Regions from separate parts of the Flexivirga sp. YIM B11880 genome, predicted to be linked through region 1. Evidence: predicted binding sites of a transcription regulator. Region 1 holds the regulator's gene; each other region holds the start of a gene.
What was found. Region 1 encodes HrcA, which represses chaperone genes, less so after heat shock. Its sites were predicted from a motif close to TTNGCACTCGNNNNNNNCGAGTGCNAA; they were not measured.
Positions count from the first base shown of each region.

Region 1 (10,279 bases):
CCGGGGTGCCCGCGAAGAACATGGCCTCCAGGTCGCTCCCGAGCCGCAGCGGCACCGGCACTCCGAGGTCGCGCAGGCCGAGATCGACGCCCGCCATACCGACGACCGAGCCGGCCATGGCGGCGAGCGCGTGGCCGACCTCAGCGGGTTGTGCGCCGGCGCTTCGAAGTGCCTCCGCGGCCGTCGAACGCATCGTCGCGGCAACGGCTTCCACGCCCGACGCCGTCGGGTTGCCGCCGCGGCCCACGGCGTAGCCGCGGCAGGAGCCGGTCGCGTCGTGCACGACGGCGCGGGTCGAGGTGCCGCCGGCGTCGATGGTGAGGAAGAGCGTCATGGGTCATTCATACCGGTCGGCCGGGAAGGGCGACGGATCGGCCACTTACCATGGGGCGGTGCCCTCAGCCCTTCCCGACGGTGAACCCGTCCCCGTCAACGGTGCGCTGCCGGCCACGGCACTGACCGGTCTGCCGGAGCGCGAGCTGGGCATCTATCTGCACGTGCCGTTCTGCCGAGTCCGTTGCGGTTACTGCGACTTCAACACCTACACGGCAACGGAGCTCGGTGGTCACGGTGCCGGCATCGCGACGTACGCGGACGCCGCGCTCGCCGAACTCGACCTGGCGCGGAGAGTGCTCGGGGCGTCGGCGCCGGCCGTCAGCACCATTTTCGTGGGCGGCGGGACGCCGACCATGCTCCCCGTGACCGATCTCGGTCGGATGGTGTCGGGCGTCGCCGACCGCTTCGGCCTGCAGCCCGGCGCGGAGATCACGACCGAGGCCAATCCGGACACGGTCGACGATGCCGTCGCCGAGACCCTCGCCGCGAGTGGCTTCACCCGCGTCAGCCTGGGCATGCAGTCGGCGGCGCCGCACGTGCTCCGGACCCTGGAGCGCACGCACGACCCGGCGAGCGTGGCCCGCGCCGTGCGGGCGGTGCAGGCAGCCGGCTTGCAGGTGAGCGTCGATCTGATCTACGGCACGCCCGGGGAGAGCGTCGACGACTGGCAGCGCAGCATCGATGCCGCGCTCGCATTGGAACCCGATCACGTCAGCGCCTATGCGCTCGTCGTCGAGGACGGCACCAAACTCGCCGCGCAGGTGCGGCGCGGTGCGGTCACCATGCCGGACGACGACGACGAGGCGGCAAAATACGAACGAGCCGAATCTGCCTTCTCGATAGCGGGTTTCGAGTGGTACGAGATCAGCAATTGGGCACGCCGCCCGGACGCTCGGTGCCGGCACAACGAGCTCTACTGGCGCGGCGACAACTGGTGGGGCATCGGTCCCGGAGCACACAGCCACATCGGTGGCGTGCGCTGGTGGAACGTCAAACACCCTGCGCCGTATGCCGATCGGGTGATGGCGGGTAGGTCGCCGGGCGCCGGCCGAGAGATCCTCACCCCGGACCAGGCGTATGACGAGCAGGTCCTGCTCGGCATCCGGTTGACCGAGGGCCTGCCGCTGAACGAGCTGCAGGAGGCCGGCAGGGCCGCCGTCGCCGGCCTCGTCGCCGACGGGCTGCTCGAGGGCACCGCTGCGATTCGGCAGGACCGCCCGGCCGCCCGGCTCACCCTGCCCGGCCGGCTGCTCGCCGACACCGTGGTGCACCGCCTGCTCGGCTGGTGACGGATCAGACCCGCAGGTCCAGGCCGAAGTCGTGGCAGCGCACGCTGTGCGTGAGCGCGCCGACCGAGATCGCGTCCGCACCGGCGCGCGCCAGGTCCTGGACGGTCTCCTCGGTCACCCCGCCCGACACCTCGGCGACGAGTGGTGCCGGGTGCCGCCGGATGCGGGAGACGCAGGTCGCCACCTGCCACGCCTCCATGTTGTCCAGCAGTACCGCGTGCACGACCGGCGTTTGACCGGCGGCGACGCGAGCGGCGTCGAAGGCCAGCAGGGTGTCGAGCTGCTCCGTGGTGTCGACCTCGACCTCGACGCGCACGAGGTGCCCGGAGCTGCTCGCGAGACGCTCGAGCACCGCCACGAGGCCACCGCCCAAACCGATGTGGTTGTCCTTGACCAGGATCGCGTCATACAGGCCGAAGCGGTGGTTGGTGCCGCCGCCGTCGAGGACCGCCTGCTTCTCCAGTTCACGGAGTCCGGGCGTTGTCTTGCGGGTGTCGACGATGCGGGCTTTGGTGCCATCGACGAGATCGACGAAAACACTGGTCCGGGAAGCGATTCCGGTGAGATGACCGAGCAGGTTGAGGGCGGTGCGCTCGGCGCAGAGGATCGAGCGGGCCCCGCCACGGACCGTTGCCAGGAGGTCACCCGGCGCGATCTTGTCTCCCGCGGCCTTCGCCCAGTCGACCTCGAGCGCGGGATCGACGGCGGCGAACGCTGCGGTGGCCGCGTCGACGCCGGAGAGCACGCCCGTTTCCCGGCTGACGATGTATGCCGCCCCGGCCGCCTCCTCGGGCACGGTGAGCCGGGAGGTGAGGTCGCCACCGAGGCCGAGATCCTCCTCGAGGGCGGTCCGGACGACACGGTCGAGGCTTGGGGAGATCATGCGGGGTCGCCGCGAAGTATTCGGGGGAGCGAAGTGGAGGAGAAACTTCGGGGGGTGCTGGTCATGCGTGAAGTCCTTGGGTGGCAACGGAATCAGTGCGCCGGTGGGCACCGACGCTGACGGGATGGGCGAGCGCCGAGCGGGCGATCAGCCACGCCACGAACGCTACGCCGTTGCCGGCGTGTGGCTCGAGCGCGTCTATCGCGGCCTGCAGGGTCGGTCCGTCGCGCAGCACTCCGCAGGCGGAGCCCAGCAGTTCGCGGACCTGCTGCACCGGGATCGGCTGTGCGTCGTCTCTCGGCCGCAGGGTGGCTGGGTCCGGGTCGGCGATGCCGGTGTGCCACCCGCCCGTCCAGCAGGCGGCATCCCGTGCGGCAGCCCGACCGGTGACGACGGCTTCGAGCAGCGAGTTGGATGCCAGCCGGTTCGCTCCGTGCAGACCGGTGCGGGAGACCTCGCCGATCGCCCAGAGGCCGGGCACCGAGGTGCGGCTGCGCGGATCGACGGTGATGCCACCCATCGAGTAGTGCAGGGCGGGCCGCACAGGCAGCAGGTCGGTGGCGAGGTCGAGCCCGGAAGCCGATGTCAGCTCCGTGACAGCCGGGAAACGCCTTGCCACGTCCGGGATTCCCCTGGCATCGAGCCGCACACTGCGGCCGTGGGTGAGTTGCTCCCACACGGCGGCGGCGACGACGTCGCGAGGTTGCAGTTCGTCGGTGAAGCGCTCGCCGTCGGCGAGCAGGACCGCACCGGCACCGCGCAGTGCTTCGGTGAGCAAAGGCATCGGATCGCGCGGGACGTCCAGGCCGGTGGGATGGAACTGGACCAGGTGCAGGTCGTCAGTTCGTGCACCAGCACGCGCGGCCAGTGCTACGCCCTGCCCGAGGGCGGTGCGGGGGTTGGTGGTGTGCGGCCACAGCCCGCCGAGTCCACCGGTTCCGAGCACCACCCGGTCGGTCTCGATGGTCTCCTCGGTGCCGTCCGCGCGCCGGACGACGACGCCGCGCACTCCACCCGCTTGGTTGGTGAGCAGCGTTGTGACGGAGTGGTTCTCGCGAAGCTCGACGTCAGGTGTGCGCAGCACGGCCGCGGCCATGGACGCCGTGATCGCCGCTCCGCTGTGATCACCGGCGTGCGCGACCCGCGGCCGGCTGTGACCGCCCTCCAGTGCCAGATCCAGCGCACCTTCGGGGTCGCGGTCGAACGGCACCTCGAGCTCGGTCAGCAGCCGCACGACGTCGGGCGCCTCACCGGTGATGCGGTCGATGACCGATCGGCGACCGACGAAAGCCCCTGCCCGCCAGGTGTCTTCGGCGTGCAGCGCGGTCGAGTCGTCGGGGGAGATCGCTGCCGCGATGCCGCCCTGCGCCCACATGCTCGCAGCGCCCTCGGTGAGGGTGCCCGCGGTGACGAGCACGCACGGCTCGGTCGCGGCCCAGGCGCAGGTGAGGCCGGCGAGACCGGATCCGACGACGACGATCGGCTTCGCGCTCATCAGCGGATCTCGAGCATCCGGGAGATGGCGCGGCGGGCGGGCGCCGCGACGGCCGGGTCGACGTCGATCTCCGGTCCGCCGGTTTCCAGCGCCTTTCGTATGGCGCCCAACGTGTTTCGCTTCATGTGCGGGCACAGGTTGCACGGTCGCACGAACTCCAGGTCCGGGTGCTGCGCGGCGATGTTGTCGCTCATCGAACACTCGGTGATGAGCGCGACACTGACGGGTTGCTCCGTCTCGACATACCGCTGCATGTCCGCGGTCGAGCCGGCGAAGTCGGCTTCCGCCACCACCTCGGGCGGACACTCGGGATGCGCGAGCACGGTGACACCCGGGTGCCCCTGGCGGATCTGGACGATGTCCAGCGGCGTGAATCGCTCGTGCACCTCGCAGGCGCCGGGGTGGGTGACGACCTCGACACCGGTGAGCGCGGAGATGTTCCGCGCGAGGTACTGGTCGGGGATCATGATCACCTTGTCGACGCCGAGGGAGGTGATGATCTTGACCGCGTTGCCCGACGTGCAGCAGATGTCGCTGGCGGCCTTCACCGCCGCCGAGGTGTTGACGTAGGTCACGACCGGGGCGCCGGGGTGCTGCGCGCGCAGCGCCGCAATGTCTTGGGGGGTAATGCTTTCCGCAAGCGAGCAGCCGGATCGCAAGTCCGGCAGCAGCACCCGCTTGCTCGGGTTGAGCAGCTTGGCGGTCTCGGCCATGAAGTGGACGCCGGCGAGCACGATCGTCTCGGCGTCGACCTGCTGTGCCTCGCGGGCGAGTGCCAGCGAGTCGCCCTTGATGTCGGCGACGCCGTGGAACACCTCCGGAGTCATGTAGTTGTGCGCCAGGATCACGGCGTCCTGTTCTCGCTTCAGTCGCTGGATGGCCTCGATGTCCTCGGCATACACCGCCCACTCGATCTCGGGGATGACGTGCCGGACGGCGTCGTATGCCGCGGCGTGGTCGTAGGGCTGCAACTCGGTGATGCTCACCATCGACTCCTCAACTGAAATGCTCACGATGAGTAAATGCTGACCCTGAGCATAACATCCGTGTGCCGTGCTCTGGTCAGAGGTGGAACTTCGCGTCCCGAAGGGCCGAGGGTCAGTGGGTCGGGACGGGTCTGGGGCCGGTTTACCGCGGGGCGCGTGCCAGGGGCAGCTTGGTGCCGACCTGGGCGCGTTCCTCCCGCACCGAGCCGCGGAAGCGGTAGAGCCGGGCCGGCCGGCCGCCGGTCTCGTGCGACACCTCGCCGGTGGGTTCGACGAGTTCGTGCTGCACCTCGACCGAGCGCCGGAAGTTCTGCTTGTGCACGTGCTGGCCGGCGATCGCCTCCACTGTCTCTTGCAGGGCGAGCAGGGTGAACGTCTCCGGCATCAACTCGAAGACCACCGGGCGGTACTGCAGCTTGGCCCGGATCCGGGAGAGTCCGGTTGCCAGGATGCGGCGGTGGTCGTGCACCATCGGTCCGGCGGTGAGCGCGGAAATCCTTCCTGCCCTCGGGGATTCGGCGACGAGCCCGGCTTCCCAGAGCAGCTCGTAGCGCTGCAGCGAGAATTCCGGGTGCCACGGCCGGCCGTCATACCCGAAGAGGAAGCGGCACCGGTCGAGCCGCTCCTCGGAGGTGTCCGACCACCGACGCAGGGCCCGTTCGATCTCCTCGCCCAACCGGTCGGGTCCGGCATCGGTCAGGTGCCGGCGGTCCTCCCACGGCAGGAGGTCGTACAGCGGCGACCAATCGGTCGGGCGGACGCTGCCGGCGATGGACGCGCGCGTCAGGCCGAGGTACGAGATGGACACCATGCGGTGGTCGACGCTGGACCGGCTCAGGTCGGCGAAGGTGTAGAGCTGCTCGACATACCCGAGGTCGAATCCGCTCCGTTCCCGAGCGAATTCGCGCACCGCAGCCTGCAAGGACTCCTCGTCCGCCCGCAATGGACCGGCGGGCAGCGCGGGCGGCTCCCCGCCCGCGAGCACCCACGGGCGGCCACCGTCGACGGCCAGTACGACGGCGACCAACTCCGCTTCGAGCTGCAGGCCTTTTGTCGCGCCTCTTACCTCGGCTCCGGTCCTCGCTGCGCTGCGATCCTCGCCTCGGTCGGCGCTCACGCCTTTTGTCGCGCCTCTTCCCTCGGCTCCGGTCCTCGCTGCGCTGCGATCCTCGCCTCGGTCGGCGCTCACGAAGTCGCCGTCACGAAATCGATCAATTCCTCCACCCGGCCGAGCAGCTCCGGTTGCAGGTCGGTGTAGCTGCGCACGGTCCCGAGGATCCGCTTCCAGCCGGCGGCGACGTCGGCCTGCGTCTCGTGCGGCCAGCCGAGCGCTGCGAGGATCCCGTGCTTCCACGACGTTCCACGCGGTATGACGGGCCACTTCTCCCATCCCAGCCGCTCGGGACGGACGGACTGCCACACGTCCACGTAGGGATGACCGAGCACCAGCACGTCCTGCCGTGCCTCCGGGATCGCCAGAGCGTCCGCGACGATGCGGGCTTCCTTGGTGCCGGGCACCAGGTGGTCGACGAGGACGCCCATCCGGCGGCCGGGCGACGGCGCGAAGTCGCGGATGACGTCCCGGAGGTCGTCGACCCCGTGCAGCGGCTCCACCACGACGCCCTCGACCCGCAGGTCGGCGCCCCAGACCTTCTCCACCAGCTCGGCGTCGTGCTTGCCCTCCACGAAGATGCGGGACCCGCGGGCGACGCGCGCCGGCGCGTCGGCAACGGCCCGCGACCCGCTCGCCGTGCGCGTCGCGGCGTCCCGGGCCGCTTGCAGCGCGGCGCGGTCCGCCGTGGGCACCGGCGGCACCAGCTCGACCGGCGCGCCGTCGATCAGGAAGCCCGGGCCCATCGGAAAACCGCGGGTACGACCGTGCCGGTCCTCGAGGTGCACGACGCGCATGCCGCCCGCCTTCTCCACGGACACGACGGCCCCGCACCAGCCGGTCTGGACCTCCTCGACGACCAGGCCGGTGTCGGCCGGGACCTGCCGGGAGCGACCGCGTGGCGGGGTACGCCAATCACCGGAGAGCACGTCCGCGCCATATCTGTCCGTCACGGACCCGAAGACTAGCCGGGGTCCGCCGCGAAGTATCGGAGGAGCGAGGCGGGCTGGCCGGTCGTGGATTCGGCTGCATCGGGGGAGGCAAGTAGACTTGGCACTCGGGAGTGTTGAGTGCCAAGCACGACAGAGCGGACGAGGAGGTTGGGAATGGCCGCGAGTGACGAGCGCAAGCTGCAGGTGTTGCGGGCGATCGTGCAGGACTACGTGTCGACCTCCGAGCCGGTCGGCTCCAAGGCACTGCTCGAGCGGCATCAGCTCGGCGTCAGTGCGGCCACGGTGCGCAATGACATGGCCGCACTGGAGGAGGAGGGCTTGATCGCCGCTCCGCACACCTCCGCCGGGCGGATCCCCACCGACGCGGGCTATCGGCTGTATGTCGACAAGCTGAGCCAGATCAAGCCGCTGTCCCGGGCCGAACGCAACGCGATCGAGGCCTTTCTCGTGCGGTCCGTGGATCTGGACGACGTGCTGTCTCGCACGGTGCGGCTGCTGTCGTCGTTGACCGGTCAGGCCGCGGTCGTGCAGTACCCGTCGCTCAACACCGCGACCGTCCGCCATGTCGAACTCGTGCCGCGAGCGGCCGACCGGCTCACCCTGGTGGTCATCCTGTCCAGCGGCCAGGTCGAGCAGCGGGTCATCGAGTTGGGCCGGTCGCTGACCGAGACCCAGGTCGACGAGCTGATCAACGACCTGCGGACGGGACTCAACGAGCGAAGTGTCGGCCTGCGCCGCTCGCCCGCGTCCAACGCCTTGCTGCGCTGGTCGACCGAGCTCGCGGCGACCGCCGATGACGCCCGGCCGGTGGTGATCGACGCCGTCGCGTCGGTGCTCGCCGAGGAGCGCGAGGACCGGGTCCTGCTCGGCGGCACCGCCAATCTGGTCCGGTCCAGGGGCGATTTCGCACTGTCCCTCGGTCCGTTGCTCGATGCGCTGGAGGAGCACATGGTGCTGCTGCGGTTGCTGAGCCATGAGGTCGGCGAGGCCGCCACCGACGGTGTCGCAGTCCGCATCGGCACCGAGAACGCCATCAGCGGACTGACCGCCACGTCGGTCGTGACCACGCCATACGACTCCGGCAGTTTGGCCAGCCTGGGCGTGCTGGGACCGACCCGGATGGACTACCCCTCCACCATGGCGGCGGTGCGTGCCGTGGCACGCTACGTCGCCGACATCATCGACAACTGACCTCGCTGGCAGCTCAGAAGGAGCTTCGTGAACGACTACTACGGCGACCTCGGCGTCGCGCAGAACGCGAGCCCGGAAGAGATCAAGCGCGCCTACCGGAAGCTGGCGCGCAAGCTCCATCCGGACGTCAATCCGTCGGAGGAGGCGGCCGAGCAGTTCAAGAAGATCGCCCAGGCGTATGACGTGCTGGGCGACGCCGAGAAGCGCCGCGCCTATGACATGGGCAGCGACCCCTACGCGACAGCGGGCGGTGGTGCGGGCTACGGCCAGGGCTTCTCGTTCTCGGACATCATGGACGCGTTCTTCGGCGGCGCCGGTGGCCCTCAGGCGGGTCCGCGTTCCCGGAAGCAGCGCGGCCAGGACGCGCTCATCGGGGTGGAGATCGACCTGTCCACAGCGGTTTTCGGTGGGGCCGAGGAGCTCACCTTCGACACGGCCGTCACCTGCTCGGTGTGCCATGGCGAGGGCGCGCGTCCCGGCACCGGCAAGCACACCTGCCCCATCTGCCACGGCAGCGGGCAGGTGCAGGAGGTGCAGCGGTCGTTCCTCGGCCAGGTGATGACCACTCGTCCGTGCCAGGCGTGCCGCGGCTACGGCGAGGTCATCGACGACCCGTGTTTCAACTGTTCGGGGGAGGGCCGCATCCGCGACCGCCGCACGATCACCGTCAAGGTGCCGGCCGGCGTCGACACCGGCACGCGGATCCAGTTGACCGGCGAGGGCGAGGTCGGTCCCGGCGGTGGTCCGGCCGGCGATCTGTATGTCGAGGTGCGGGTGCGCAAGCACTCGACCTTCGAGCGCCGCGGCGACGATCTGCACTGCTCGGTGGAGCTGCCGATGACCGCCGCCGCACTGGGCACCTCGTTGCCGCTGGAGACCTTCGACGGGGAGCGCGACGTGGAGATCCCGCAGGGGACCCAGCCGGGTGACGTCCTCACGCTCCGCGGACTCGGCGTCACCCATCTGCGCACCCAGGCCCGGGGCGACCTGCTGGTGCACGCCAACGTGCGGGTGCCCACCAAGCTGGACCCCCAGCAGGAGGAGTTGCTGCGGCAGCTGGCCAAGGAGCGCGGCGAGGAGCGTCCGGAGGCACGGTTCGGACGGGTCGAGAAGGGCCTGTTCGGCAAGCTGCGCGACGCCTTCCAGGCCAAGTAGCCCCCGGTCGTGACGTCTCGGCTGTTCTTCGCCGCCCCGCACGGGCTGGACGGTCGCGGACCGGGCGACACCGTCGCGGTGACCGGCGACGAAGCGCGTCACGCGGTCGTCGTGAGCCGGCTCGGCGTCGGCGAGCTGGTGCAGGTGGCCGACGGTTCCGGCCGCGTCGTCGAAGGCGAGATCGTCTCGGCGGCACGCGACGAGATGGTGGTGCGGATCGCGACCATGAGCCGATCCGATGACCCGGCGACGCGGTTCGTGCTCATGCAGGCGCTCGCCAAGGGTGGTCGGGACGAGCAGGCCGTCGAGGCCGCGACGGAGCTCGGGGTGGACGCCGTCATCCCGTGGCAGGCCGATCGCAGCATCGTGCAGTGGCGCGGCGACAAGGCGGCCAAGGCGGCCCGCAAGTGGGAGTCGCTGGTGCTGGCCGCGAGCAAACAGTCGCGGCGTGCGACGGTTCCGACCGTCGAGCCGATGGTCACCGGCCGTGCTGCGGCCAGCCGGTTGCGGGGCGCTGACGCGGTGCTCGTGCTGCACGAGGACGCGGAGCTCCCGATCGGCGAATTCGACGTTCCCCCAGGCGAAGTCCTGGTCCTCGTCGGTCCCGAGGGTGGCATCTCGCCCGAGGAGCTGGGCGCCTTTCAGGATGCCGGCGCGCAAGCCGTCCGGCTCGGCCCGACGGTGCTGCGCGCGTCCAACGCGGGCCCCACGGCGCTCGCCATACTCCTCGCGCGCACGCGCTGGCACTGATCTCGCCGCACCCGCCGGCACCCACTCGCCCGGCAACTTCTCGCCGAGAGGCTCAGTAATCGTCGACAGGCCCAGTACGCGGCCGATTCCAGCCGCGATAACTGAGCCTGTGGGTATGTTGCTGAGCCTC
Region 1 covers NZ_JBMAMH010000013.1:31,737-42,015, reverse strand. Annotated here, with positions in the region: gene ACN8HC_RS16215 (N-acetylglucosamine kinase) at 1-334, opposite strand, end outside; gene hemW (radical SAM family heme chaperone HemW) at 393-1,625, shown strand; gene nadC (carboxylating nicotinate-nucleotide diphosphorylase) at 1,630-2,508, opposite strand; gene ACN8HC_RS16200 (L-aspartate oxidase) at 2,570-4,003, opposite strand; gene nadA (quinolinate synthase NadA) at 4,003-5,016, opposite strand; gene ACN8HC_RS16190 (NUDIX hydrolase) at 5,132-6,106, opposite strand; gene ACN8HC_RS16185 (DUF3097 domain-containing protein) at 6,175-7,053, opposite strand; gene hrcA (heat-inducible transcriptional repressor HrcA) at 7,207-8,244, shown strand; gene dnaJ (molecular chaperone DnaJ) at 8,272-9,399, shown strand; gene ACN8HC_RS16170 (16S rRNA (uracil(1498)-N(3))-methyltransferase) at 9,409-10,149, shown strand.

Region 2 (10,279 bases), on a different contig from region 1:
TCGCGATCGTCAACCCGAAGACGTCCGAGGAGGACATCGCGGCGATCCTGGACTCGATGGTCTAGAAAGGTCGTCCGCGGGTCCCGAACGCCTCGCGCAGGACCGCCCAGGCGTCGGCGACCGGTCCCACGTGGGCGAGCTTGCCGGGGTTGAGGACGGTGCGGATCGTCTGGATCTGACCATCTCGGATCTCCAAGGTCCACGTGTTGACGACCAGCCCGTCGCGGTCGCGGAAGATCGCGCCCGGCTCGCCGTTGACTTCGTGCAGCTGCACGCTGCCGCCGATCCGCTGGAACGGCCCGGAGAGCGCGACGAGCACCCGGGCCACCTTGTCGGTGCCGAAGATCCCGCCGCCCCACTGCGGCGCGCGGCCACCGCTGTCGCTCACCAGGTGCACGTCGGCCGCCAGCAGCTGGCGGAGCGCGTCGATGTCGCCGTGATGAAACGCGTCGAAGAAGCGATCGGCCAGTGCGTCCCGCTCCCGTCGATCGACGGCGAAGCGCGGGCGACCGGCCGCCATGTGGCGTCGGGCGCGGCTGGCGAGCTGGCGACACGCGTCCTCGCTTCGGCCCACCGCCGCCGCGACCTCGGCGACGTCGAAGCCGAAGACCTCCCGGAGCACGAAGACCGCGCGCTCGAGCGGCGACAGGCGTTCTAACAGCAGCAATGCGGCCATCGACACGGAGTCGGCCAGCTCGGCGGCGCGCTCGGGGTCCTCGTAGGGATCGTCGAGCAGCGGCTCGGGGAACCACGCACCGACATACTGCTCGCGCCGGACCCGGGCCGACCGCAGCACATCGATCGCCAGCCGGGTGACCACGGTCGAGAGGAATGCTTTGGGGGAGTCGACGGTGCGGGCCGCCTGCTCGAAGCGCAGCCACGCTTCCTGCACGACGTCCTCGCTCTCGGCCACGCTGCTGGTGATGCGGTAGGCGATCGAGAACAGCAGCGGCCGAAGGTCTTCGAAAACCTCTGCGGCAGAAGCGCTCCCGGGTGCGCCGGTCATCGCAGTTCCTTGTCGAACCCCGTGCGCCAGGAGGTGTATGCCGGAAGCCAGCCGAGTTGCCGCTTCGCCTTGGCGTTGGCGAATCCACGGCCGGCCGTCATCATCACGACTGCCTGGTCCCCGGCCGCGAGGCGGCCCAGCCAGACCGGGATCCGGATGGGACGTTTGGCGCCGGCGCACTCGGCCAGCCATGGCAGCCACTCGCCGGCCGGCGCGGGGTCGTCGTCCACGATGTTGAACAACCCGGTGGCGCGTTGCTCGATGGCCAGGACGGTCGCGCTCGCGGCGTCGTCCAGGTGCAGCCACGAGCTGATGCCGGCACCGCTGCCGATGAGCGGGTATTGCCGTTTCCGCAGCAGGGTGACTTGGTCGTCGATGGCGCCGGGGCCGTAGAGGGCGCCGTACCGCAGCACCGCGCCGCCGACCGCGAGCACCTTCGCCTCCAGGTCGTGCAGGATCTGCAGCCCGGGGTGGGAGGCGGTGCCCGGCATGAGGTTCTGCGGCTCGTCCTCGCTCTGGGCGGGGCCGCCGCTCGGATTGCCGTTCCAGCTGGCGTAGCCCTGGGCGACGATGTGGCCCACCCGGGCGAGCCGTGCCGCGGCGAGCAGATTGTCGGTGCCTTCGGAGCGGAGCCGGTTGGTGATCGCGAACCAGCGGTCCGGGTGTTTGATGTCCGGCTTCCCGGCGTGCTGCGCCGAGATGGCGGTCATCTGATGGACGATCGTGTCGGGCGCGGCTGCGACCACAGCGCCGGCAACGGCCTCCGAGTCGAGTCCATCCATGACCACCGGCTCGGCGCCCATGCCGGCGAGCAGGCGCAGCTTGGCCGGATCGGTGGTAGTCGCAGTGACCTGGTGGCCACGCTCGATCAGTTGCGGAATCAGCCGCCGGCCCAGGACACCGCTGCCACCTGCCACGAACACTCTCATCACGTGCACTCCTCGTCGTTCGACATCTTCACAGCTGGAGACGGGGCACGGCTTCGGTCTGTGACATCGGTCGGGCGGTCCCCCGAGTCGGAACCACAACTGCCACACCCGTCACGACATGCCGGACGCGGTGCTTGCCGGAATGACATCGATGTGATTTACCGCCTATCATCGGTGACGGAGATCGGCTCACCACTGAAAGGACCGCATTCATGGGCGAGCGCAGCGAGCTGCAAAGAGCGCAGCCGGATGCCAGCACCCGAGGCACGAGGGGGCTGGCATGAACGCCGCCGCGGAGCAGCAGGTGATGCCGTCGAACGACGGTGAGCTGAGTGAACGCGATGCCGCGATCCTGGCTTTCGAGCGCAACTGGTGGAAGCTCCAGGGTGCCAAGGAACAGGCGATCCGCGAGACGTTCAACATGAGCTCGACCCGCTACTACCAGGTGCTCAACGCGGTCATCGACACGCCCGCCGCACTGAAATACGACCCGATGCTGGTCAAGCGGTTGCAGCGGCTGCGCGCCGGCCGGATGCGCCAGCGCACCGCGCGCCGGCTGGGCTTCGAGCTCGATTAGCGCTCGGCGCGACGCGCTGCTTGCCGGCGCAGTTCACGGCGCGCCAATGACGCCTTGTGCACCTCGTCCGGGCCGTCGGCGAAGCGCAGCGTGCGGATGCCGGCATACGCCTTGGCGAGGGGGAAATCCTGCGAGAGACCGCCTGCGCCATACACCTGGATTGCCTTGTCGAGGATCCACTGCACGGTCTCCGGGGTGGCGATCTTGATGGCCTGGATCTCCGTGTGGGCGCCCTTGTTGCCGACGGTGTCCATCAGCCACGCCGTCTTGAGCACCAGCAGCCGTAGTTGCTCGACGCGGACCCGCGCCTCTGCGATCCAGTCCCGTATGACGCCCTGCTCCGACAACGGTTTCCCGAAAGCGGTGCGCGCGTCGGCGCGCTCGCACATCAGCTCGATGGCCTTCTCGGCCAAGCCGATCGAGCGCATGCAGTGGTGAATCCGGCCAGGACCGAGACGAGCCTGCGCGATCGCGAAACCCGTGCCTTCACCGGCGATCAGGTTGCTCGCCGGGACCCGCACGTCGTGGAACGTCAGCTCCGCGTGGCCGCCGTGGTCGTGGTCGTCATACCCGAAGACCTCCATGCCGCGCTTGATCTCCAGCCCGGCGGCGTTCCGCGGCACCAGGATCTGCGACTGCTGGCGGTGTCGCTCGGCGGCCGGGTCGGTCTTGCCCATGACGATGAAGATCTGCGCCTCGGGATTCATGGCGCCGGTGATCCACCACTTGCGACCGTTGATCACGTAGTCGTCGCCGTCGCGCTCGATCCGGGTGGCGATGTTGGTGGCGTCGGAGGAGGCCACGTCGGGCTCGGTCATCGCGAACGAGGAGCGGATCTCACCGCGCAGCAACGGTTTCAGCCACTGCTCCTGCTGCTCCGGACTGCCGAACTCGTTCAGCACCTCCATGTTTCCGGTGTCCGGAGCGGCACAGTTGAAGACCGCCGGAGCGAGGAAGGAGCGGCCGGTGATCTCGGCGAGCGGTGCGTATTGCAGGTTGGTGAGGCCGGCGCCGTTGTCACCGGGGAGGAAGAGATTCCACAGGCCGGCGGACTTGGCCCTGTCCTTCAGCTCCTCGAAGACCGGGACGGTGCTCCACGCCCACCGATCCTCCAGGCCGGCCAGCTGCTCCTCGAAGACCGGCTCGGCCGGAGTGATCTCCTGGTCGAGGAAGTCACGCACGCGCACGCAAAGGTTCTCGGTGGTGGCGTCGAACTCGAAATCCATTGTGGCCCTCAGTCTTTCGGTGCTGCGTCGTAGTGCTGTATGACGGCCAGCCCGGCGGCGAGCAGTGGCTCGGTGGAGTTTCCGATCTCCTCGAAGCCGGCGCCGACGGTCTGCCCCTGCTGGTGCCGGAAATAGATGCCCTCGAGGATCGCGGCGAGTTTGTAGTAGGCAAGCGCCTCGTGGAAGGCCAGGTGACTGACGTCGCGACCGGACCGCTCGCTGTACCGCTGGACGATCTCGTCACGGCTCGGATGACCGTCGGCCTGCGACACGGTCGAGACCGCACCCGGCGCGACGTCGGCAAGCGCCTGGTACACGAGCATGAGCGCGACGTCGGAGAGTGGATCGCCCAAAGTTGCCATCTCCCAGTCGAGCACGGCGGTCACCCGGTCGTCCGCGATGAGCGTGTTGTCCATGCGGTAGTCGCCATGGACGATCGTCGCCCCGCTCGACTCCGGTATGGCGGAGGCGAGTCGTCGGTGCAGTTCCTCCTCGCCGGTCAGCTCTCGGGATCGGGAAGCGTCCATCTGCCGCCGCCAGCGGTGGACCTGGCGCTCCAGGTAGCCCGCCGGCCTGCCGAAGCCGGTCAGCCCGACCTCGTCGATGTCGACGGCGTGCAGGGCGACCAGAGTGTCGGTCACGGCATCGGCGATCGCCCGAACACGGTGCGGGCCGAGGCGATTCAGCTCGTCCGCGGTCCGGTATGGCGTGCCGGCCACGCGTTCCATGACGTAGAAGGGGGCACCGATCACGTCGGGGTCGGTGCATGCGGCATACATCCGGGGGACCGGGACGGGGGTCTTCGCGAGGGCGGCCATCACCCGGTGCTCGCGAGTCATGTCGTGCGCGGTGGCGAGCACATGACCGAGTGGCGGGCGGCGCACGACGACGTCGCGCGTACCGTCCGAGACGATGTAGGTGAGGTTGGACTTGCCGCCGACGATCAGCTCGGCGGTCAGCCGACCGTCGAGCAACCCGGGGGCCTTGTCGGCCAGGAACCCTTGCAGCGCTCGCAGATCCAGGCCGGGCAAGTTCTCGCTCATCAGATGCCTCCGCCGAGCAGTACGCCGCCGTCGACGGCGAGCGTCTGCCCGGTCATCCAGCCGGCTTCTTCGGAGAGCAGGAACGCCACGACACTGCCGATGTCGTCCGGCACGCCGAGGCGCTTCAATGCGTATGGCGCGGCCACCTGCTCCTCGCGGCCGTCATACAGCGCCTTGGCGAAGTCGGTCTTCACGATCGCCGGCGCGACGGCGTTGACCCGGATGTTGGGTCCGAGCTCCCAGGCGAGTTCTTCGGTCAGATGGATGAGGGCGGCCTTGCTCACGCCATACATCGCGATGCCCGGGGCGGGGCGCAGTCCGGCGATGGAGGCGAGGTTGACGACGGCTCCGCCGTGCTCGCCCAGCCATGCCGCGCGCAGCTTCTGTACCCAGGACAGGGCCGCAATCACGTTGACGTCCATGATCTTCCGGGCAACCCCGGGTTCGATGTCCATCAGTGGCCCGTACGCCGGGTTGATGCCGGTGTTGTTGACCAGGAAGTCCGCACTGCCGAACCTCTCCAGTGCCGCGGCGATGACCTCGTCCTGGTGCTCGGCGTCGTCCGCGCGACCTGCGACATACGTTGCGCGCTCGCCCAGCGCGCGGGCGGCCTCGGCGAGAGTGTCCTCCTTGCGCGCGGTGATGAGGACGTTGGCGCCCTCGGCGATGAGGCGCTGCGCGATGGCGAGGCCGATGCCACGGCTGGCACCGGTCACGATCGCGGTCTTTCCGGCAAGGCCATTCATGCGGTGCTGACTCCCTCGATTCGGCGGGCTGCCGCACTACAGTAAGTGCTAAGCAAGCGCTTAGTCACTAGTTGGAGGCGTGATGCCGGGTCCACTGGAGGGCGTGCGGGTCATCGAGCTCGCCGCGATCGGTCCCGCGCCATTTGCGGGCATGCTGCTCGCCGACCTCGGCGCCGAGGTGATCCACGTCGCGCGGCTCGATGACGCCGGAGGTATGCCGGCGTCGGCTGCTGCGCACCAGGTGCTGCTGCGCGGGCGACGGCGGGTTCACGTCGACCTGAAGCATCCGGCCGGCGCGGACGTGATCCGCGACCTCGCGGCGGGCGCTGAGGTGTTTGTCGAGGGGTTCCGGCCGGGCGTCGCCGAGCGGCTGGGCGTCGGCCCGGACGATCTGCTGGCCGCCAACTCGCGGCTGGTCTACGGGCGGATGACGGGCTGGGGGCAGGACGGCCCCCGCGCCACGGAGGCCGGCCATGACCTGGGCTATCTCGCACTGTCCGGCGCGCTCGCACCCTGCGTCGGTGACGACGGTCGGCCCGTGGCGCCGCTGAACATGCTGGGCGACTTCGGCGGTGGCGGAATGTTGCTCGTGATCGGCGTGCTGAGTGCACTCTTCGCGGTGCAGCAGACGGGGGAGGGGCAGGTCGTCGACGCGGCGATCGTGGACGGTGCAGCGCTGCTCACCGCGATGCACCAGGGAATGCTGGCCGGCGGACTGTGGGAGTCGCCGCCCGGCGGCAACCTCTTCGACGGTGGTGCGCCGTTCTACCGGGTCTATCGCACTTCCGACGGCAAGTGGCTCTCGGTGAGCGCCGTCGAACCGAAGTTCTACGCGGCGCTTCTCGAGGGGCTCGGCCTGTCGATCGACCCGGCGGCGCAGCACGACCGCAGTCGATGGCGGGCCTGGCGTGAGACGTTCGCGGCGCGCATCGCGACTCGCACCCGCGACGAGTGGGTCGAGCTGTTTGCCGGCTCGGACGCGTGCGTGGTGCCGGTGCTGGAGCCCGATGAGGCTGCCGCCGACCCGCACCTGGTCGAACGCGGTGTGTATGTCGACGCCGGCGCCATACGTCACCCGGCGCCTGCGCCGCGGTTCAGTGCGACACCGACCGAGCTACCGGACGACTCCGTCGAGGACGAAACGGCCACGGTGCTCGGCGAATTCGGCTACACCCACTCCGACCTCCGGCGGTTGGCCGACGCCGGAGTCATCGGGCCACTCCGTCAATGACGGGTTCCCCCGGGACCGGCAGCGGCGTGCGGATAGTCCAGGTGGCGGATGATGCCGAACTCATCGCGCAGGTCGGGGAGTTGCGGTGGCGGGAGTGGGGATACGACACCACCTCGCGCGAGGAGTGGATCCAGATCACCGCTCGAGAATGTGGTCGCGCCCATCTGCCGATCACGCTTGTCGCGCTGGACGACTCCGGCGCGGTCCTGGGCGCCGTCGGCCTCGGGGAAGGCGATGACGCACTCACGGAATCCGAACGCCGCGGACGCCACCCATGGCTTCTGGGGCTCGTGGTCCGTGCCGATCGTCGCGGTGAAGGCATTGCCCGGCAGCTGGTGAACGGGCTGCGGCGTCAGGCCGGCGACCGTGGTTTCCTCGAGGTCTGGGTCTCGACCGGTGACGACGCGGTGTCGTTCTACGAGCGATGTGGCTGGACGGTCGAGGAGCGGCTTGTGCTGAGCAGGGGCGGCTGGACGAATCACGTCCTCGCAAGCCGGACCAGCTCATTCGATGGTGCCAAACGTGCTCCATGAAGCGCGTTCGGCACCATCGAAGCCAGAGGGCCTCGTTCGACCGTGCCAAGCGTGCTCCATACGGCGCGTTCGGCACGGCAGGAGACGTCGCAGCGCGGGTGCTCGCGGAGACGGGCTTCGCTGAGTGACGGTCAGTTCGTCCGGTGACGGGGAGATCGTGCCGCCGTTCGGCGAAGAAGCCGTCATTGACCGAAGTTGGTGCGCCGACGCGTTTGCACTCTCCCCCCGAGAGTGCCAATAATGGGGTTAGCACTCTCCAGTTAAGAGTGATAGTTCGGATGTATGGCGAGGGTCGGACCTCGCGGTGCTCAGACAGCGCCGAAGGACCGGCTCGTCCGTCGCGGGCGCCATACGACTGACTCCGCAACAACACGTGAGGATTGGACTGCACATGGCCAAGACCATTGCATTCGACGAGGAGGCCCGGCGCGGGCTCGAGCGGGGCATGAACACCCTCGCCGACGCCGTCAAGGTCACCCTCGGCCCGAAGGGCCGCAACGTCGTCCTGGAGAAGAAGTGGGGCGCCCCCACCATCACCAACGACGGTGTGAGCATCGCCAAGGAGATCGAGCTCGACGAGCCCTACGAGAAGATCGGCGCCGAGCTCGTCAAGGAAGTTGCCAAGAAGACCGACGACGTGGCCGGTGACGGCACCACCACGGCGACGGTGCTTGCCCAGGCCATGGTGAAGGAAGGCCTGCGCAACGTGGCCGCCGGCGCCAACCCGATGGCTCTGAAGCGTGGCATCGAGGCCGCTGTCGGCGCCGTGTCCGACGAGCTGACCAAGGCGTCCAAGGAGATCGACACCAAGGAGCAGATCGCGGCGGTCGCCGGGATCTCCGCCGGTGGCGACGCCAGCGTCGGCGAGCTGATCGCCGAGGCCATGGACAAGGTCGGCAAGGAAGGCGTCATCACCGTCGAGGAGAGCAACACCTTCGGTCTGGAGCTGGAGCTCACCGAGGGCATGCGCTTCGACAAGGGGTACATCTCCGGTTACTTCGTGACCGACACCGAGCGCATGGAGACCGTGCTCGAGGACCCCTACATCCTGATCGTCAACTCGAAGATCTCGAGCATCAAGGACCTGCTGCCGCTGCTGGAGAAGGTCATGCAGTCCGGCAAGCCGCTCGCGATCATCGCCGAGGACGTCGAGGGCGAGGCCCTGTCGACCCTGGTGGTCAACAAGATCCGCGGCACCTTCAAGTCCGTTGCCGTCAAGGCTCCGGGCTTCGGTGACCGTCGCAAGGCCATGCTGGGCGACATCGCGATCCTGACCGGTGGCCAGGTCATCTCCGAGGAGGTCGGCCTCAAGCTCGACACCGCCGAGCTGGACCTGCTGGGCAAGGCGCGCAAGATCGTGGTCACCAAGGACGAGACCACCATCGTCGAGGGCGCCGGCGACGCCGACCAGATCCAGGGCCGGGTCAACCAGATCCGCGCCGAGATCGAGAACTCCGACTCCGACTACGACCGCGAGAAGCTGCAGGAGCGCCTGGCCAAGCTGGCCGGCGGTGTTGCGGTCATCAAGGTCGGCGCGGCCACCGAGGTGGAGCTGAAGGAGCGCAAGCACCGCATCGAGGACGCCGTCCGTGCGGCCAAGGCCTCGGTCGAGGAGGGCATCCTCGCCGGTGGTGGCGTTGCGCTGCTGCAGGCCGCGAAGGTCGCCTTCGACTCCCTCAAGCTCGAGGGTGACGAGGCCACCGGTGCCAACATCGTCCAGGTCGCCGCTTCCGCGCCGCTGAAGCAGATCGCTGCCAACGCGGGCCTGGAGCCGGGTGTCGTCGCCGCCAAGGTGGCCACGCTGCCCGTCGGTGAGGGCCTCAACGCCGCCACCGGTGAGTATGTCGACATGCTCGAGGCCGGCATCCCGGACCCGACCAAGGTGACCCGTTCGGCGCTGCAGAACGCCGGCTCGATCGCCGCGCTGTTCCTCACCACCGAGGCGGTCATCGCCGACAAGCCGGAGAAGACGCCGGCGATGCCGGCGGATCCGTCCGGTGGCATGGGCGACATGGGCTTCTGACGAAGCGCGAAACGGAGGTTGTCCGCGCAGCGACGAAGGAGCGAAGCGGGCGGCCGAAGTGGAGTGCGAGGAAGAAGCCCAGAAAAATGGGCTTCTGAGTCCACAGACGCATCGGCGGCCGTCCACCCGCAAGGGTGGGCGGCCGTTCGCGTTCGGTATGGCGCCGCCCCGCAGCTCTGCTACTCGCTGGTAACATCGGCGCACACCCGACGCGCGAAGGCGGCAATCCGTGGCATACGAGCGACTGCTGGCACCCCTTGAGATCGACGGCGTGCGGCTGCGCAACCGGGTGGTCATGGGCTCGATGCACAGCGGCTTGGAGGACCGCAGCAAGGACTTCGGCCGGCTGGCGGCATACCTCGCCGAACGGGCCCGCGGCGGCACCGGACTCATCGTGACCGGCGGCTTCGCACCCAACATCGAGGGCTGGCTGCTTCCCGCCGGCTCGTTGCTGACCACCCGGCGCGCCGCCGGCAAGCACCGCGCGGTCACCGACGCCGTACACGCCGAGAACGGCCGCATCCTGGTGCAGTTGCTGCATTCGGGACGCTACGGCTATCACCCCTTCATTCGGTCGGCGAGCGGTCGCAAGTCGCCCATCACGCCGTTCAGACCACGGGCGCTGTCCGCCAGGGGAGTGGAGCGCACGATCGATGCGTTCGTCCGGGCGGCGCGGTTGGCCAAGATCGCGGGGTATGACGGCGTCGAGATCATGGGCTCCGAGGGCTACCTGATCAACCAGTTCCTAGCGGCACAGACCAACGACCGCACCGACGCCTGGGGTGGCACCGCTGAGAAGCGGATGCGCTTCCCGGTGGAGATCGTGCGACGCGTGCGTGACGAGATCGGTCCCGATTTCATTGTTAATTACCGGATCTCGCTGCTCGACCTGGTCCAGCAGGGCCAGACGTGGAACGAAGTCGTCACGCTCGCCGGCAAACTGGAGGAGGCCGGCGCCTCGATGT
Region 2 covers NZ_JBMAMH010000005.1:144,559-154,837, reverse strand. Annotated here, with positions in the region: gene ACN8HC_RS09920 (pyridoxal phosphate-dependent decarboxylase family protein) at 1-65, shown strand, start outside; gene ACN8HC_RS09915 (RNA polymerase sigma-70 factor) at 62-1,006, opposite strand; gene ACN8HC_RS09910 (NAD-dependent epimerase/dehydratase family protein) at 1,003-1,935, opposite strand; gene ACN8HC_RS09905 (DUF3263 domain-containing protein) at 2,216-2,512, shown strand; gene ACN8HC_RS09900 (acyl-CoA dehydrogenase family protein) at 2,509-3,738, opposite strand; gene ACN8HC_RS09895 (phosphotransferase family protein) at 3,747-4,781, opposite strand; gene ACN8HC_RS09890 (SDR family oxidoreductase) at 4,781-5,527, opposite strand; gene ACN8HC_RS09885 (CaiB/BaiF CoA transferase family protein) at 5,610-6,758, shown strand; gene ACN8HC_RS09880 (GNAT family N-acetyltransferase) at 6,755-7,291, shown strand; gene groL (chaperonin GroEL) at 7,683-9,314, shown strand; gene ACN8HC_RS09870 (NADPH-dependent 2,4-dienoyl-CoA reductase) at 9,544-10,279, shown strand, end outside.
Region 2: the regulator HrcA is predicted to act here: its motif matches at 7,503-7,529, upstream of groL (chaperonin GroEL).

Region 3 (10,279 bases), on a different contig from region 1:
TCGGCCACCCGTCCGAAGCCGGACAGACTGCTCATGGCCGCGGCGACGCCGGAGACGGAAAGCGTGCCGACCGTGATAACGGCGATCACGCCGGCCCGGGCCCGCGTGTGCTTGCGGCGGGCATAGCGCCCCGCCGGCAGGGGCCGGTCCGGAGCGTCGATCTCCCGCACCCAGGTGCGCAATGCGTCACCTGCGGCATCGGTATGCCGAGGCGCCCGCCGGCCGCCGATTGCGTCGAGCAACTCGTCATCGCGCCGGATGTCGTCGATGTTCGGGGTCACAGGTCGTGCTTCCGCTCATCGAGGAAGCCACGCAACCTGCCGAGCGCACGGTGCTGCGCAACCCGCACGGCGCCCGCCGACATCCCGAGGGCGTCCGCGGTCTCCTCCGCCGAGAGGCCGACGGCGACCCGCAGGGTGAGAATCTCGCGGTGTTGCGGCGACAGCCGGTCGAGCAGCGCCCACAACCGGCCGGACTGGTCGTCGGCGAGCGCGCGATCCTCCGGACCCAGTGCCTCGTCGACCGCATCCGGGATCTCGTCGGTGGGCGTCGGCCGACGGATGACCGCCCGCTGCACGTCCGCGACCTTGTGCGCGGCGACACGGTAAACGAACGCCTCGAAGGGCGCGCCGCGATCGGAGTAGTGCGGCAGCGCCGTCAGAACGGCCACGCACACCTCCTGCGCCGCATCGGCGGCGGCGTCCGCGGCAACCGAGAATCGGCCCAGCTTGCCCCGTGCGTAACGCACGGCCAGCTGGTGCACGGCTGCCATCAGTTCATGGGTGGCGACAGCGTCACCGTCCCGGGCAGCCGTCGCCAGATCACGCAGCGAATCGCGCGTGTCCGACCATGACATCGGTCGGGACGGCGAGAACGTTACGGAGGCAGCGTCGAGCGCGCCCACCAGGTCGTCCTGGCCGGCACTCGATCCCGACATCCCCGAGCTCACGTTCGTCCTGTCCGGTCGCGGGTCGTACGTACAAGTAACCGCGGCTGCCAGGGTATGACGTCGGGCGCCGCCACGCCCGACCACCCGGAAAAACCGCCGAGCTGCGACTCGGTCGCATCTGGCGGCGTGTCGGCGCCGCGCGGGAGACGAGAAGACCCCGTCATACCGCGCGGGTATGACGGGGTCCTCGAGAGGGCGGGAGGGCTCAGTGGCCGTGGCCGTGGCCGTGACCGGCCTCGGGCTCCTCTTCCTTCTTGTCCACGACGAGGGTGTCGGTGGTGAGGACCATCGACGCGATCGACGCGGCGTTGCGCAGTGCGGAGCGGGTGACCTTGACCGGGTCGATGACGCCCTGCTTGACCAGGTCGCCGTATTCGCCGGTCGCGGCGTTGAGGCCGCTGCCGACCGGCTCGTCCTTGACCCGCGACACCGCGACGTAGCCCTCGAAGCCGGCGTTCTCGGCGATCCAGCGCAGCGGCTCGACCGACGCCTTGGCGATCAGCGCGGCACCAGTGGCCTCGTCGCCGGTCAGGTCGAGCTTGTCGACCGCGGACGCGGCGTGCACGAGCGCCGAGCCACCGCCGGCGACGATGCCCTCCTCGATGGCCGCACGAGTCGCCGAGATGGCGTCCTCGATGCGGTGCTTCTTCTCCTTCAGCTCCACCTCGGTGTGGGCGCCGACCTGGATGACGCAGACGCCACCGGCCAGCTTGGCGAGCCGCTCCTGCAGCTTCTCGCGGTCCCAGTCGGAGTCGGTGCGCTCGATCTCGGCCTTGAGCTCCTTGACCCGGCCGCTGACCGCGTCGGCGTCGCCTTGGCCGTCGACGATCGTGGTGGTGTCCTTGGTGACGACGACACGGCGGGCCTGGCCCAGCATGTCGAGGTCGACCTGGTCGAGCTTGAGGCCGACTTCCTCGGCGATGACCTGGCCACCGGTGAGGATGGCGATGTCCTGCAGCATCGCCTTGCGGCGGTCACCGAAGCCGGGCGCCTTGACGGCGACGACGTTGAACGTGCCGCGGATCTTGTTGACGACCAGGGTAGACAGAGCCTCGCCCTCGATGTCCTCGGCGATGATCAGCAGCGGCTTGCCGGACTGCACGACCTTCTCCAGCAGCGGCAGGATGTCGGCGATCGCCGAGATCTTGCCCTGGTTGATCAGCACGTAGGCGTCCTCCAGGACGGCTTCCATGCGCTCCGGGTCCGACACGAAGTAGGGCGAGATGTAGCCCTTGTCGAACTGCATGCCCTCGGTGAACTCCAGCGCGGTCTCGGCGGTGGAGGACTCCTCGACGGTGATGACACCGTCCTTGCCGACCTTGTCGAACGCCTCGGCGATCAGGCCACCGATCGTCTGGTCCTGGGCGGACAGCGCGGCGACCTGGGAGATCTCTTCCTTGCCCTCCAGCTCGCGGGCGCTGGCGAGCAGCTGCTCGCTGATGGCGTCCACGGCTTGGTCGATGCCGCGCTTCAGCGCGGCCGGACCTGCGCCCGCCGCCACGTTGCGCAGGCCTTCCTTGACCATCGCCTGGGCCAGCACGGTCGCGGTGGTGGTGCCGTCGCCGGCGATGTCGTTGGTCTTGGTGGCGACTTCCTTGGCCAGCTGCGCGCCGAGGTTCTCGTAGGAGTCCTCGAGCTCGATCTCGCGGGCGATCGTGACGCCGTCGTTGGTGATGGTCGGCGCGCCCCACTTCTTGTCGATGACGACGTTGCGGCCCTTGGGGCCGAGCGTCACCTTGACGGCGTTGGCGAGCGCGTCGACGCCCCGCTCCAGCGCCTTGCGTGCGGAGTCGTTGAACTCCAGTTCCTTTGCCATGGTTGGCCTTTCGTCAATTCGTCCGGTATGGCGAGGCCCCGGCCCCGCTCGAGATGAGAGCGAGCCGGGGCTTCGTCATACACAAATGCGTGGGGGAATTACTTCTGCACGACCGCGAGCACGTCGCGGGCCGAGAGGATGAGCAGCTCCTCGCCGGAGTACTTCACCTCGGTGCCGCCGTACTTCGAGTAGATGACGCGGTCGCCGACTGCGACGTCGAGCGGGACGCGCTGGCCGTTGTCGTCGATGCGGCCCGGACCGATGGCCAGGACCTCGCCCTCCTGGGGCTTCTCCTTGGCGGTGTCCGGGATGACCAGGCCGGAAGCGGTGGTCTGCTCGGCCTCGACGGACTTGACGACGATGCGGTCCTCGAGCGGCTTGATGTTCACCGACACGGTGTGACCTTCCTGTTGAGAGGGCCCGATGTCTCGGGCGCGGATGCTTGCCCCGGTCGAGAGCCAACCTGTTGACTGTCGTGGGCGCCGTCGCGGGGGTCGACCACGAAACACGGTTGGCACTGTCCCAGGAAGAGTGCCAGCACCGAATCTAGGCGTTCGTTAGCACTCGCGCAACTCGAGTGCCAAAACCGGCGCGGCGGTCGCGGCGGTCAGCCGAGCGGCAGCGTTGCCTGCGGCGGTGCGTGCGAGGGGTCGACCCCGTCGAACAGGCTGCTCACCGACTCCCCGGCGTGGATCCGGGCGATCGCCTCCGCGAAGAGCGCGGAGACCGAACGGACCTGCAGCGCAGGCCAGTTGGGTGGCCGAGGCACGGTATCGGTGGTGACGACGTGACCGATGAGCGGATGTCCGGCCAGCCGCTCGACGGCCCGGTTCACGAAGAGGCCGTGGGTGCACGCGATGTCGGCCGAGGTGCAGCCGCGCTCGCCGAGCCGGTCGAGCAACTCGACCACCGAGCCACCGGTGGAGATCTCGTCGTCGAGGACGATCGCCCGCTTGCCGTCGACGTCGCCCACGATGGTGTCGATGACGACCTTCTCGTCGGTGATTCGCTTCTTGGAGCCGGCCGCCACGGGCAGGCCGAGCAACCGGGCGAACTGCGTCGCGGTCTTGGCATTGCCGAAGTCCGGCGACACAACCACCGAGTCGGTCAGTTCGCCGGCCCGGAAATGGTCGGCCAGCACGCCGATCGCGGTCAAATGGTCGACCGGCATCGAGAAGAAGCCGTGCACCTGCGGGGCGTGCAGTGCCATCGTGATCACCCGGTGCGCGCCGGCCGTCGCGAGCAGGTCGGCCACCAGCTTCCCGCCGATCGAGATCCGCGAGGCGTCCTTCTTGTCCGAGCGGGCGTAGGCGAAATAGGGGATGACCGCAGTGATGCGCTCGGCCGACGCGCCGCGCGCCGCATCGATCATGAGCAGCAGCTCCATCAAGTGGTCCTGTGTCGGCGGCACGAGCGGCTGCACCAGGTAGACGTCGCGCTGCCGGCAGTTGGCCAGGAGTTGCGCCTGCAGGCAGTCATTGCTGAAGCGCTTGAGATCGACATGCGACCTTGGGACGCCGAGATGGTTGCAGATGCTGTCGGCGAAGGCCGGGTGGGCTGATCCGGAGAAGACGACGATCTCGCGCACGGGCGGCAGACCCTTCGGAGGCGGCAGACTCGATGTGGGTCCACCCTACTGTCCGGCTACCCTCCGCCGGAGAACTTCTGCAGCCGCTCGGTCGAGCCGGTGATCACCAGCTGGTCACCCTTGCCGATGACCGTCTCCGGGCGGGCGTCCTCGAACGAGGCGCCGCCGGCGTGCTTCACGGCGACCACGGTGACGCCATACCGGCCACGCAGGTTGAGCTCGGTGAGCGACTTCCCGGAGAAGCTCGCGGAGGCAGCCATCCGGCCGATGCCGAAGCCGCTCTCCAGCTCGTAATAGTCGGTGAGCGAGCCGACGAGCAGCCGGCCGATCCGCTTGCCCATCTCCCGCTCGGGCAGCACCACGTGATGCGCGCCGATGCGCTCGAGGATGCGCGCGTGCTGCGTGGTCATCGCCTTCGCCCAGACGCTCGGGACGCCGAGGTCGGCGAGGTTGGCGGTGGTCAGGATGCTCGCCTCCAGGTTGGACCCGATCGCGACGACCGCGCGTTCGAAGTCGCCGGCACCGATCTGCCGCAGCGCCTCGACGTCGGTGCTGTCGGCCTGCACCACGTGGGTGAGGACGTCGGCCGACTTCTGGACGAGCTCGACGGATTGGTCCACCGCGAGGACGTCCCAGCCCTGTTCGGTGAGGGTGCTCGCGACCGCGGTCCCGAACCTGCCGAGCCCGATGACCAGCACGGTGTGCGCGTCCAGCGTCGGACGGGGTCTGCTAACCGACAATGGGCCACTCCTCCGGTAGTCGATAGCGCCGCTTCCTGCGCCGGGTGGCGAGCGCGGTGCCGACGGTCATCGTGCCGACTCGGCCGATGAACATCAAAGCGATCAGCACGATCTGTGCCGCCACGGGCAACGCGCCGGTCAGGTTCGCGCTCAGCCCGGTGGTGGAGAAAGCGGAGATCGTCTCGAAGAGCACCAGTTGCATCGGCTGGCCGCTGATCGTCAGGATCGCGATCATCCCGGACATCACGCAGCCCACCGCCAGCAGCGCCACCGTGAGGGCCTGCCGCTGCACGGGGGTGGGTATGGCGCGATGTCCGACCCGTGCCTGCGGCTCACCGCGGATCTCCGAGATGATCACCGCGCCGAGCAGGAAGAAGGTCGACACCTTGATGCCGCCCGACGTGCCGGCACTGCCGCCGCCGATGAACATCAGCACGTAGTTGACCGCCATCGTCTCCGGGCGCACCTGGGCGTAGTCGACCGTGTTGAAGCCGGCGGTGCGCGGGAAGACCGCTCCGGCCACGGAGTTCCACACCTTGTCGGTGGTGCCGAGCTGCGCGAGCGTGTCCGGGTTGCGCCACTCGAACGCCAGGAAGGCCAGCAGCCCGGCGGTGAAGAGGACGACCGACCCGTAGAGGGTGAGGCGGGTGTGCATCGACCATTGCTTCGGGCGGCGCCGGCGGGTCAGCTCGAACCACACCGGATAGCCGAGGCCGCCGACGAACACCGCGACACACAACAGGACCAGCACCCACGGGTCGCCGGCGAACCGGACCGCTCCCTCGCTGTAGAGCGTGAAGCCGGCGTTGTTGACGGCCGAGACCGAGTGGAAGACGCCCTGCCAGCCGGCGCGGCCGACGCCCTCGCCATACCCGAAGTGCAGCCGCAGCGCGAGCAGGACGGCCAGCAGGACCTCGAGCATCAGGTAGAACCGGACGATCACCCGGATCATCGATCGCGTGTGCGCCGGCGTGTCGGTGTGGGAGTCGGCCTGGGCGGCGAGCGTCCCCTCGATCCCGAGCCGGCCGTGCACCAGCTGCAGCAGACCGGCCGACATGGTGACGATCCCGAGCCCGCCCGCTTGGACCAGCAGCAGGATCACCACGTGCCCGAAGGGCGTCCAGTAGGTCGCCACGTCCACCGGCGACATTCCGGTGATGCAGGTGGCGCTGGCGGCTGTGAACAGCGACGTGCTGAACTGTGCATGCCCGTGCTCGGTGTGCGCGATCGGCAAGGAGAGCAGCACCGTGCCCACCGTCACCGTGATCGCGTAGAACGCGACGACGATGCGCGCCGGGCCGAGTCTGAACGCCTTCATGCGGAACACTTAACCGCATGACGCCCGCACTGCTTGCCAAGCTGATCAGTGGCGAGGGCGCGGCACTGCTCGCGTCCTTGCCGCCGTATGACGAGGCGCAGGCCTTCGTGCTGGCCGACCGGCTGCGGGCCGAGGGATTCGACCCGGAGCTCGTGGCGGCCGCGCTCACGCAGTCGCGGCTGCGAGCCCGGGGGGAACGGAAGTTCGGCACGGCGGCGCGCGAGATGCTCTTCACACCGGACGGGTTGGAGCAGGCCACCCGCCACCAGATCGCCCGGTTGCACGCACGGCGGCTCGACGACTCCGGCATCCGGTTGGTGCACGACCTGGGCTGCGGCATCGGAGCGGACGCGCGTGCCTTCGCGGGCGCGAGGTTGCGCGTCGCGGCGGTCGACGCCGACGAGGTCACGGCGTGCGTCGCCGACTACAACCTGCGGCCGTGGACGCACGCGGGTGCTCGGTGCGCCTTCGCCGAACGAGTCCGGCTGCCCGATCAGCTGACCGCACCGGACGCGGCCGTCTGGCTGGACCCGGCGCGCCGCACCCCGGGGGTGGGCGACATCGCGGGGCGCACGCGGCGCACCTTCCGGCTGGACCAGCTGACCCCGTCCTGGGACTTCGTCCGGGAGACCGGTGCGCGCGCTGCCGCCGGCGGCGTGAAGTTGTCCCCGTCGCTCGCACACGGCCAGGTGCCGCCCGGCACCCAGGCGCAGTGGACGTCATACGACGGCGAAGTGGTGGAGTGTGTGCTGTGGTGGAACGCCGCCGCGTGGGACGTCGGGCGGTCGGCGCTCGTGGTGAGCGACCAGTTCGCCTACGAAGTCCTCGAACGCGACGCCGAGGACACCGAACCGCGCACCGCTCGGTTGGACCGGCTGCACGGCTACCTCTACGAGGCGGACCGGGCGATCATCCGCGCCGGGCTGAGCGGCGCGCTCGTGCGCCGGGTCGATGGTGTCGAGTTGGACCCCGGGATCGGCATGGTGAGTTCGCCGCGGGACGTCGTCGTGCCGTGGGCCAAGAAGTACCTCGTGACCGACGCAATGCCGTTCAACCTGAAGGCATTGCGATCGTGGGCCCGCGACCACGGCATCGGTCGGCTGACGATCAAGAAGAAGGGCGCGTCGGTCGACCCGGACGGTCTGCGGCGGCAGTTGCGGCTCAAGGGTGATGCCGAGGGAACGATCCTGGTGACCCGCATCGGCGGCGCGCAGGCGGTCCTGATGCTCGTGCCGTTGCCGTGAGCGAGCGCCGCGAGCGACCGAACACACACAGGGCGAACGACAACTCACGACGGAGGAGGGAGTTGCCGTGAGTTACGGTCGCCACGTGCTTCAACTGCGTGCTGCTGCCCTGGCTGCCGTGACTTCCGTAGCGGTGGCCGGCTGCTCGTCGGGTGGTGCTGCCTCGACCACGCCGGCCAGTGCGGCATCCGGCAGTTCCGTGCCGACGTCGGCCACGTCGGCCTCGTCGTCGACGTCGGCCGCGCGCCCCGCATCCCCCGCTTCGTCCATGTCGTCGGGCGCTGCCACGTCCTCGGCGCCGCCGGCTCCGGGCAGCCGGTGTGTGCGGCGCACCTACGATCGCCTGTCCCCCGCTCAGCGCGCCGGGCAGCTGCTGATGATTGGCCTGGACGCAGGCGCTCCAGTCACCGCCGTCGACGCGGACATCTCGGCTCGGCATGCCGGCAATGTCATCTATCTGGGCGGTTGGACCGGTGCGGTGCGCATCCGGGAAACCTCGGATCATCTGCAGGAGCAGGCCGATTCGTCGGCGACGGGCGGCGTCGGACTGTTGATCGCCGCCGATCAGGAGGGCGGCGCCGTGCAGCAGTTGCGCGGCACCGGCTTCACCTCGCTCGTCTCTGCGCTGCGGCAGGGGACGATGAGCAGCGCGAGGCGCACGGCATACGCGACGATGATCGGCCGCCACCTGAAGACCGCCGGGGTCAATCTGAATCTGGCGCCCGTCGCGGACACGGTGCCCGCGGCGATGTCCTCCGCCAACGCACCGATCGGCCGGTTCGACCGGGAGTACGGGCACGACCCGGCGACCGTGGCGACCGCGGTCCACGACGTGGTGCATGGGCTGGATGCGGGCGGCGTCGGTGCGACCCTCAAACACTTCCCCGGCCTCGGTCGTATCACCGGCAACACCGACTACACCAGCGTCGGAACCACGGACCCGGTGACGACCGCGACGGATCCCTATCTCCGTCCGTTCACGGCGGGGACGAAGGCCGGGGCGGCGGCGGTCATGATCAGTTCCGCTCGTTACGCGAAGCTGGACCCGTCCGGCCCGGCGACGTTCTCGTCGAAGATCATCACCGGTCTGCTGCGCGGGAAACTGGGCTGGCACGGCGTCGTCATCACCGATGACATGAATGCCGTTGCTGTGGCAGGGATTCCCGTTGGTGAGCGCGCAGTCCGCTTCGTCGCCGCCGGCGGCGACATCGTGCTCACCGGACGAGCCGCGGACGCCGGACCGATGATCAGCGCGCTGCTGACCAGGGCACGGTCGGACACGGGCTTCGCCGCGAAGCTGACGACGTCGACGATGCGGGTGCTGACCCTCAAGCAGAAACTGGGCCTGCTCAGCTGCTGACGTCAGCTCGCCTTGACCTGGCTGACCGGCATCGACGAATCTGCTGGGAGATCAAGTGAGCTCGGTGCCAATCCGCGCTGCACCATCTGAGAGCCGAGCGCTGCGACCATCGCGCCGTTGTCGGTGCACAGCCGGACCCGCGGGACCCGGAGGCTGATGCCCGCGGCCGCGCAGCGCTCCTGCGCCATCGCCCGCAGTCGGCTGTTCGCGGTGACACCGCCGCCGATCTGCAGATCGCGCACGCCGTACTCCCGACACGCGTCGATCGCCTTGCGCGTCAGCACGTCCGCGACAGCTTCGTTGAAGCTGGCCGCGACGTCCGCGACCGGCACCGGTTCACCGGCTGCCTCGCGCTCCTGCACCCAGCGAACGACGGCGGTCTTCAGGCCGGAGAAGGAGTAGTCGAAGCGGTGCCGCTCCAGGTCCTTGCGGGAGGTCAACCCCCTCGGGAAATGTATGGCGGACGCCTCTCCGTCGGCAGCCGCGCGCTCGATGTGCGGGCCACCCGGATACGGCAGGCCGAGCACACGCGCGACCTTGTCGAACGCCTCCCCCGCGGCGTCGTCGATGGTGCTGCCGAGCTCCACCACGTCCGAGGCGATGTCGCGCACCAGCAACAGGTTGGTGTGACCGCCCGAAACGAGAAGCGCCACAGTCGGTTCCGGCAGCGGGCCGTGGTCGAGCACATCCGCGCACACATGCGCAGCGAGATGGTTGACGCCATACAGGGGCTTGTCGAGCGACCAGGCGAGCGCCTTCGCCGACGCCACGCCGACCATCAGCGCGCCGGCGAGGCCGGGGCCGGAGGTGACTGCCACCGCGTCGATGTCGGCCAGCCGGTGGCCGGCCTCCTGACAGGCTCGCGTGATGGTGGGAATGAGCTCCTCGAGGTGCGCGCGGCTGGCCACTTCGGGCACCACGCCACCGAAGCGGGCGTGCTGCTCGACGCTGCTGGCCACGACGTCGCCGAGCAGGGTGTTGCCACGCACGAACGCCACACCTGTCTCGTCACACGAGCTCTCGACTCCGAGGATCAGCGGCTCACTCATGGGCTTCTTTCAGGTTCGCGCGCATGATGTGCGCGTCGACGTTGTCCGGCCGGTAGTAGTTGCGGCGGGTCTGGATGCGCTCGAAACCCGCTGTCAGGTAAAGGTTCTGCGCCGGCTCGTTGTCGGCGCGCACTTCGAGCAGCAGCGCTTCGGCACCGGCGGCACGGGCCTGGCCGGTCAGGTGGTCCAGCAGCCGCCGGCCGATGCCGTGACCC
Region 3 covers NZ_JBMAMH010000014.1:25,306-35,584, forward strand. Annotated here, with positions in the region: gene ACN8HC_RS16545 (hypothetical protein) at 1-126, shown strand, start outside; gene shbA (RNA polymerase sigma factor ShbA) at 278-937, opposite strand; gene groL (chaperonin GroEL) at 1,155-2,765, opposite strand; gene groES (co-chaperone GroES) at 2,864-3,160, opposite strand; gene ACN8HC_RS16565 (ribose-phosphate diphosphokinase) at 3,373-4,353, opposite strand; gene ACN8HC_RS16570 (potassium channel family protein) at 4,410-5,093, opposite strand; gene ACN8HC_RS16575 (TrkH family potassium uptake protein) at 5,083-6,411, opposite strand; gene ACN8HC_RS16580 (THUMP-like domain-containing protein) at 6,429-7,655, shown strand; gene ACN8HC_RS16585 (hypothetical protein) at 7,746-7,988, opposite strand; gene ACN8HC_RS16590 (glycoside hydrolase family 3 N-terminal domain-containing protein) at 7,978-9,015, shown strand; gene tsaD (tRNA (adenosine(37)-N6)-threonylcarbamoyltransferase complex transferase subunit TsaD) at 9,018-10,064, opposite strand; gene rimI (ribosomal protein S18-alanine N-acetyltransferase) at 10,057-10,279, opposite strand, start outside.
Region 3: the regulator HrcA is predicted to act here: its motif matches at 3,323-3,349, upstream of groES (co-chaperone GroES).